DNA from 2 places in the Cupriavidus sp. 01L415 genome. Region 1 is predicted to be linked to the other one. Evidence: predicted binding sites of a transcription regulator. Region 1 holds the regulator's gene; the other holds the start of a gene.
The links. The regulator sigma-54, encoded in region 1, starts transcription at its own class of promoters, with help from an activator protein. The targets are predictions, from matches to a motif close to TGGCANGNAANCTGCTTT.
Positions count from the first base shown of each region.

Region 2: AC1DOX_RS23260 (phenol hydroxylase subunit) is a predicted target of sigma-54. The motif match lies at 2,051-2,068, and genes of this name have one in related genera.

Region 1 covers NZ_JBFTSP010000001.1:67,098-71,221, forward strand. The annotation lists gene lptA (lipopolysaccharide transport periplasmic protein LptA) at 1-437, shown strand, start outside; gene lptB (LPS export ABC transporter ATP-binding protein) at 482-1,273, shown strand; gene AC1DOX_RS00275 (RNA polymerase factor sigma-54) at 1,397-2,881, shown strand; gene hpf (ribosome hibernation-promoting factor, HPF/YfiA family) at 2,932-3,285, shown strand; gene AC1DOX_RS00285 (PTS sugar transporter subunit IIA) at 3,777-4,124, shown strand, end outside.
Region 2 covers NZ_JBFTSP010000021.1:51,611-55,734, reverse strand. The annotation lists gene AC1DOX_RS23275 (aromatic/alkene/methane monooxygenase hydroxylase/oxygenase subunit alpha) at 1-334, opposite strand, end outside; gene AC1DOX_RS23270 (MmoB/DmpM family protein) at 369-650, opposite strand; gene AC1DOX_RS23265 (ferritin family protein) at 668-1,666, opposite strand; gene AC1DOX_RS23260 (phenol hydroxylase subunit) at 1,749-1,991, opposite strand; gene AC1DOX_RS23255 (sigma 54-interacting transcriptional regulator) at 2,333-3,958, shown strand; gene AC1DOX_RS23250 (hypothetical protein) at 4,006-4,124, opposite strand, start outside.

The DNA.
Region 1 (4,124 bases):
GCACGATGGTGCTGAAGTCCGATGCGGCCGAGATCCGCACCGACCCCGAGGGCTACCAGTACGCCGTGGCCACCGCCAAGCCGGGCCGGCAGGCCTATATCCGCCAGAAGCGCGATGGCGTGGACGAGTACATCGACGGCTGGGGCGACCGCATCGAATACGACGGCAAGGCCGAGATCAACAAGCTGATCGGCCATGCCCGCGCGGCGCGCGTGGCCGGCACCGGCGCGAAGATCATCGACGAGATCCGCGGGGCCGTCATCACCTACGACAGCCGCAACGAGCTGTATACGGCCACCGGCGGCGACAACAATACGTCCACCGGCAATCCGTCCGGCCGCGTGCGCGCCGTGCTGTCGCCGCGTGCGGACCAGGCCAGCGGCCCTGCCGCCCCGCCCCTCGAACTGAAGCCGGCGCCCGCGCCCGCCAAGCCCTGAACGACACGCTGCCCGCAGCGTCACGCACTGCATGATTGCCTGAGATGAACGATACCGCCACGCTCGCCACCCCCGACGCTTCCGCCGTCCGCACCGACAGCAGCACCCTCGTCGTGCGCCACCTGAAGAAGCGCTACGGCTCGCGCACCGTGGTCAAGGACGTCTCGCTGGACGTGAAGAGCGGCGAGGTGGTCGGCCTGCTGGGCCCCAACGGCGCGGGCAAGACCACATCGTTCTACATGATCGTGGGCCTGGTGGCGCTGGACGAAGGCGACATCGTGCTGGACGACCAGCACATCAGCGGCCTGGCGATCCATGAGCGCGCGCGCATGGGCCTGTCATACCTGCCGCAGGAGGCGTCGGTCTTCCGCAAGCTCAACGTCGAGGAAAACATCCGCGCCGTGCTGGAGCTGCAGGTGGAAAACGGCAAGCCGCTATCCAAGGCGGAGCTGGACCGCCGCCTGGATGCGCTGCTGGACGACTTGCAGATTGCCCACCTGCGCAACAACCCGGCGCTGTCGCTGTCCGGCGGCGAGCGTCGCCGGGTGGAAATCGCGCGCGCGCTGGCCTCGTCGCCGCGCTTCATCCTGCTGGACGAGCCGTTCGCCGGCGTGGACCCGATTGCCGTGGGCGAAATCCAGCGCATCGTCAGCTTCCTCAAGGCGCGCAACATCGGCGTGCTGATCACGGACCACAACGTGCGGGAGACGCTGGGGATCTGCGACCACGCGTACATCATCAGCGAAGGCACCGTGCTGGCCGCCGGCATGCCCGAGGAAATCATCGCCAACGAGTCCGTGCGGCGCGTGTACCTGGGCGAGAATTTCCGCATGTGATGCCCCGGCCGCGCACCCCGCGCGGACCGCTCGCCGACAGTGGTTGGCGATCACGAAGCAAAAGCGATAGGCGATAGCAATTTCCGTTCCAACAACGGAAAGATGCGCATAGAATAGGTCGCTATGAAACCGTCGCTTCAGCTTCGCCTCTCCCAGCACCTTGCCCTGACTCCGCAGCTGCAGCAGTCCATCCGGCTGTTGCAACTCTCGACGCTGGAACTGCAGCAGGAAGTGGAGCAGGCGCTGACCGAGAACCCTCTGCTGGAACGCGAAAACGACTGGATCGAGAGCCCGCTGCGCGTGGCCGCGGACGGCTCTGTCAACCTCCAGAGCGCGCCCGCGCCGGCCCCTGCCGAGCAGCAGGGTGGCAACGGCGAGGACCGCGCGGAAGGCGCGTCCGGTGGCGACGAAGACAACTATAGCGACAACTCCGGCGAGGACTACGGCAACGACTGGAGCCTCGATGACTTTGCCCGCCGCCCCCAGGGCGACGAGGACGAAAAGACGCCGATGCAGTTGCGCGATGCCGAACCGACGCTGCGCGAATACCTGATGGAACAGCTTGCGCCGCTCAAGATTTCGACGCGCGACAAGGGCCTGGCCATCTTCCTGATCGAATCGCTGGACGACGACGGCTACCTGAGCGCGTCGCTCGAGGAAATCTGCACCGAACTCCCCGAGGAACTGGAGTTCGAGATCGACGAAGTCCACGCGATACTGACGCTGCTGCAGAGCTTCGACCCGCCCGGCGTGGGCGCGCGCAATGCCGCGGAATGCCTGGCCCTGCAATTGCGCCGACTGCAGCATCCGCAGCGTGAACTGGCGCTGTCCATCGTCAACCATCATCTGGAACTGCTGGCCGTCCGTGACTACACGCGACTCAAGAAAGCGCTGCAGGTGGACGAAATAGCATTGAAGGCAGCGCACGATCTGATTCGCTCGCTCGCGCCCTACCCCGGTCATGCATACAGCCGCCCGGAAGCGGACTTTGTCGTGCCCGATGTGTTCGTGCGCAAGACTGGTGGTGGATGGATCGCGCAGCTCAATCCCGACGTCATGCCACGCCTGCGCATCAACGACATGTATGCGCAGATTTTGCGCGGTGCAAAAGGGGAATCGGGCACTGCTGGGCTGCAACAAAAACTGCAGGAGGCGCGGTGGCTCATCAAGAACATCCAGCAGCGATTCGACACGATCCTGCGCGTGGCGCAGGCGATTGTGGAGCGTCAAAAGAACTTTTTCACGCACGGCGAAATCGCGATGCGCCCCTTGGTTTTGAGGGAGATTGCCGATACACTGGGTTTACATGAGTCAACCATTTCCCGGGTCACGACGAATAAATACATGGCCACGCCAATGGGTACTTTCGAACTGAAGTACTTCTTTGGCAGCCACGTCTCCACGGAGACGGGCGGCGCGGCCTCATCCACGGCAATCCGCGCGCTGATCAAGCAACTGATAGGAGCCGAAGACCCCAGGAATCCTCTTTCCGACAGCCGGATCGCCGAACTGCTTGGCGAGCAAGGCTTTGTGGTTGCACGCCGCACGGTGGCCAAATACCGCGAAGCGCTCAAGATCCCAGCAGTCAATCTCCGCAAGACTTTGTAGCCGAGCCGCAACCGCCTGCCTGGTGCGGCTCTTTCAGAAGGAGAAGCGCTATGAACTTCAAGATCAGTGGACACCACCTCGACATCACGCCGCCGCTGCGTGAGTATGTGGAAACGAAACTGGAGCGTATCGTCAGGCATTTCGATCAAGTCATTGGCGTTAGTGTGCTGCTATCGGTGGATAACCATAAGGAAAAGGACCGGCGTCAGTACGCGGAAATCAATCTGCATCTCAAGGGCAAGGACATCTTCGTTGAAGCACATCATGAAGACCTGTATGCGGCGATCGACGCTCTGGTCGACAAGCTCGACCGGCAAGTGATCCGCTACAAGGACCGCGTACAAGGCCACGATCGCGAAGCAGTCAAGTACCAGATGGCTGAAGCGCAACTACAGCAGCAATAGCCTTGCCGGCATCCCATTCGGGTTGCCTTGAAGAGGACTGAAAAGAAGAGATCAAGCCGCGCAATCAGCGCGGCTTTTTTGATGGACGCGCGGATTTGTGTCGCCACCGGCACTCCGGATTCCACTTGTTTCATTCGTTACCTTGGCGCCACGGCCAAAGGGTCCAGGGTGTTCGCAACGCGTCCCGCTCAGTGTATGCTGCGCCATACAAACAAGGCAGAACGGCCCCGGCGCACCGGACCGACATATCGCACGGCAAGAGACCATGCGTGGCGGGCGGCGGCAACGGGTGGGCAAGCCGGCCGGAATTCTTGCGGCACCACCCGCAGAACCGGCGTTGCATCGCACAAGTGCGGTGTGACCCTGCTCTATAATGGCCGGACGCTCCAATGCGAGCGTCCTGACAAAGCACTCGATATCCTGAATTGCCCCCACGCGGCGGGACGGCCAATGCGCCCCGGCCCGCTAACCTGACTTCTCGTGCATCGCCCATGAATCGTTTGGCCAAATTGCTGCCACCCGGCAACATCCACCTCGACGTCACCGTCACCAGCAAGAAGCGGGTGTTCGAGCAAGCCGGGCTCTTATTCGAGAACAACCATGGCGTGGCGCGTGCCACCGTGACGGATAACCTGTTTGCCCGGGAATCGCTCGGCTCGACCGGCCTTGGAGCCGGGGTCGCCATTCCGCACGGCCGCATCAAGGGCCTCAAGCAGCCGCTGGCCGGCTTCATGCGCCTGGCCGAGCCGATTCCGTTCGAATCCCCCGATGGCAAGCCCGTCTCGCTTCTGATCTTCCTGCTCGTGCCGGAACAGGCCACGCAGCAACATCTGGAAATC
Region 2 (4,124 bases), on a different contig from region 1:
CGTTGACGTAGCGCGCGTCGGTGACGTTCAACTGACCGTTGTTCTGCTGGAAGGCGTCGATGATCGCGTACAGCTTGCGTTCCTTCTCGGACTGGAATTTCCAGTACGCATCCATGGTCAGGCGGAACGGGTCCTCCCAGCCGTTCCAGTCGTGGATTACGATGCCTTCGAACTTGTCGTGCGGGAATACGGTATCCATCGGCTGGTAGGTGGTTTCCCAGCCCAGGTCGCGCGTCAGCACGGCGTACTTGTCCTTGAGCGACAGCTTGGGCCTGGCGGCCTGCCGCTGATTGGCTGCGGGGGCTGCGGGCGCTTCGGGGGTGGCGGTAGTCATGTCCTTGTCTCCTGGTGTTTCTGATGTTTCCGGTTCAGTGCCAGGCCAGCACGAACTGGTCTTCGGTTTCGTCGATGTTGCCGGCCAGCGAGATCAGGCCAAGCTGCAGTTCCTGCACGTCCCAGGTGCGTCCGATGCGGTCCTCCACACTGGCGCGGTTGATCTCCAGGCGGCCGGGCGCGTCGATCTTGACCATGGCCGGGTAGCGATTGACGGTGGCATGCGGGTTGTCGGCCTCGATGGCGTCGATGACGGGACGCATCTCTTCGTTGGCCTGCAAGGCGATGAATACGATTTGGGTGGTCTGGGCGGTCATGGCGGGCTCCCTCGGTGTCATGCGGCGGCACGGACAAGGCCGAGCCCGGCCAGGCGCTTTGTCAGCGCGGCCACGGCTTCATCCAGCGCGGCCTCGGCTTTCCCGGCAAACAGGCGGCGCGCCAGTGGCGCCAGCGAGTGCTGGAAGCGGTCGAGCCAGGCAAAGGCAAAGCCGGCAATCACCACGGCGTTGGCAGGCTGTTCCTGCGCCGCCGTCTTGACCGTGGCGTCGACCCAGCGCGCGGTCTCGGCGTACCAGGTGTTCATGAAATCGGTGACCAGCGAGAACGCCGGGCTTTCGGCCGACAGCCGCGCATCGAGGCGCTGATAGACCAGCGGGTACAGCAGCCCGTCCATGACGAGGTTCTGGGCGACGTGCAGCTCGAACCAGTCGTCGCGCACCAGCAGGTCCTCTACCGCATGGCGCAGCGGCTGCCAGGCGAGGTCTTCCATCCATGCCGCCTTCGCGGCGTCAACGGCCGCCTTGTCGCCGGCCAAGAGGCCGATGCGAGTCAGGTACTGCGCAATGCCGAGCCGGTCCATGGTCTGGAACATGGCCGCCTCGGTGATGGCGGAGCCGTAGCCATAGGCGGTGATGGCGGCATTGTTCATGTTGGCCGCCCACTCGACATGGCGCAGCGGCACGACGCCAAGCGTCAGCAGCTCATGCAAGTGCGCGGGCAGCGACGCCAGCAGGCCCCGCTTCTCCACGAACTCGAGATTCTTGTCCATCGCCTCCTGCTGGCGGGCGCGGACGTTGACATAGCTGCCGTAGTAGAACTGGCGTGGGTCCTTCAGGGCGTACCAGTCCTGCATGACCACCTGCGTGCGGCGCACATCGTAGAGCTCGTATTGCGGCTGCCACAGCGGGCGGTAGTGGAAACTGGTTTCCGGCTGCAGGTCGTACATCGCCTCCTGGTAGCGCGTGGCCGGCTTGTCGGCGCCAAGGCGCCGCGCGAGGTTGGCGAAGGTCTGCCGGATCGGGCTGACGCTGTCCGTACGGATATCGATTTGCATGGTGGCTTGCTCCTGTCTCCCTGGTATCTGCTTGTGGTGTCTGGCTGGTGTCTGGCTGCTGTCTGCGCGCGTCGTAGCGGCCTCAGGCCACGCTCTCGCTCCATTTGCCGCGTTCCTGTTCGAGCGCCTGGCCGACCTGACGCGACACCGCGGTGGCGCCCTGCGTCGCGCAGAACGCGGCGAACTGATCGGGGCGCATGACCAGCTCCACATAGAGCGCCGGGTCGCCGAGCGAGAACTCGAACTCGACCCAGTGCTGGTCGCGCGCGGTCACCCGCACATAGCGGCGGCCCGGCGTGGTGGAAGGGATCATCGGAGTGGTCATGTCTCGCACCTGTTGCGCTGCACACCGGCTGGCGTGCGCTGTTTTTGGTGGAGGGATATATAGCGAGAGCCGTGCCATCGGCCGCGAAACCATGCCCCACAAGGGCCGGAGGGAAATCGGCACGGGTTTTCAAGCGTTGGTCGCTTGACGATTTGATGAGGTGAGGAAGCCGGTTTTCACCAAATGATCAAATCCGCCGCTATTGCGGCGCACCATGCTTTGCGCGCCACGGGACGCGTGCTTGCGTGGCCCTTGAACCGGCGTGTAGGCTACGAGCAAAACGCGGCAGGACGACTCCCCTCTGGATCGATCCACGCCCACAGGTAATCTGGAGGATGGAGATGACCGCGCCCCCCAAGCAGCCGCCGTTCGACCTGGCTTCGCTGCTGACAATCGACCCCAAGGCCGCACAAATCCGGCTCGGGGAATCCCGCATGGTGCTGATGCATACCGAGGCACTGAGCTATCTGCGCAAGGAGATCCTGGACACGCTGGGGCTGGAGCGCGGCAAGGGTCTCCTGATCCGGATGGGCTACGCGCAGGGCATGCGCGATGCCGAGATGGTCAAGCGCGAGCGCAAGGAAGAACTGGCGAGCTCGCCCAACGATGCCTTCCTGCTGGGCCCGCAGCTGCACATGCTCGAAGGCGTGACACGGGTCGACCCGGTGCGCCTGGAGATCGACCGCGACACTGGCCACTTCTACGGCGAATTTCTCTGGCAGGATTCGTGGGAAGGCGAAGCGCCCTACAACGAAGCGCTCAGCCGCGAGGAAGGCGGCTGCTGGGTGCAGCTGGGCTATGCATCGGGCTACAGCAGCACCTTCATGGACCGCCTCGTCATCTACAAGGAGACCGAATGCCAGCGGCGGCTGGACGCGCTGTGCCGCATCGTCGGCAAGCCGGCCGAAGCGTGGGACGATCCGGACTACCTGAAGTACTTCGAACCCGATTCGGTCATCAGCGACCTGCTGACCCTGCAGCAGGAAGTCAGCACGTTGCGCGAAACGCTATGCGGCGCCAACCAGGGCAACCTGATCGGACAGTCTCCCGCCTTCCGCGAGGCCTTCAACCTGCTGTCCGCCGCAGCCGACAGCCACATCACCGTACTGCTGACCGGGGAGACCGGCGCCGGCAAGGAGATGTTCGCCCGCTGGCTGCATGACCACGGCCCGCGCAGCCAGCAGCCGTTCATTGCGGTGAACTGCGCCGCGATTCCGCACGAGCTGATCGAATCGGAGCTATTCGGCGTGGAGAAAGGCGCCTACACTGGCGCCCAGCAGTCGCGCCCCGGGCGCTTCGAGCGGGCCCACGGCGGCACGCTGTTTCTCGACGAGATCGGCGACCTGCCGCTGTCGGCGCAGGTCAAGCTCCTGCGCGTGCTGCAAAACGCCGAGGTCGAGCGGCTGGGCGGTGTCGAGACACGCAAGGTCGATGTGCGCCTGATCGCGGCCACCAACGTCAACCTGGCCCAGGCGATCCGGCAGACCCAGTTCCGCGCCGACCTGTTCTACCGCATCAGCACCTACCCTGTCAGCATCCCGGCCTTGCGTGATCGCCGAGATGATATTCCCGAGCTGGCGCAGGCCTTCATCCAGCGTTTCAATGCGCGCTACCAGAAGCAGGTACGCGGCCTGAGCCAGCGGGCGCGCAATGCGCTGATGCAGTACCAGTGGCCGGGCAATATCCGCGAACTGGAGAATATGATCGAACGTGGCGTACTGCTCGCCCCCGCGGCGGGGCTGATCGATACGTCCCACCTGTTCGCCAGCCAGCAGGCTGGAACGGCCGAGCCGCCGGAAGATGCCGATGCTCTGTTGCAGAAGCTGCTGGACCAGCAGGTATCGCTGGCGCAGATCGAGGCCAGGCTGATGCAGCTGGCCATCGATACGACGCGTGGCAACCTGTCGTCGGCGGCGCGGATGTTGGGAATCACCCGGCCTCAGTTGGCGTATCGGTTGAAGAAATAAGGTAGGGCACCGGACACACGCCGGATGCGGACTCGAGTTCGCCAGAGTCAGGATGACGCCGACTGCACGAGATCCTCGACGCCAGGCTGCTCTTTCGTCCGGCTTTGACTCGTCTTGTTAACGTAGCCCTCCGGAGCGCACTCGCTTGGCGTAACGCCCTGGTTGC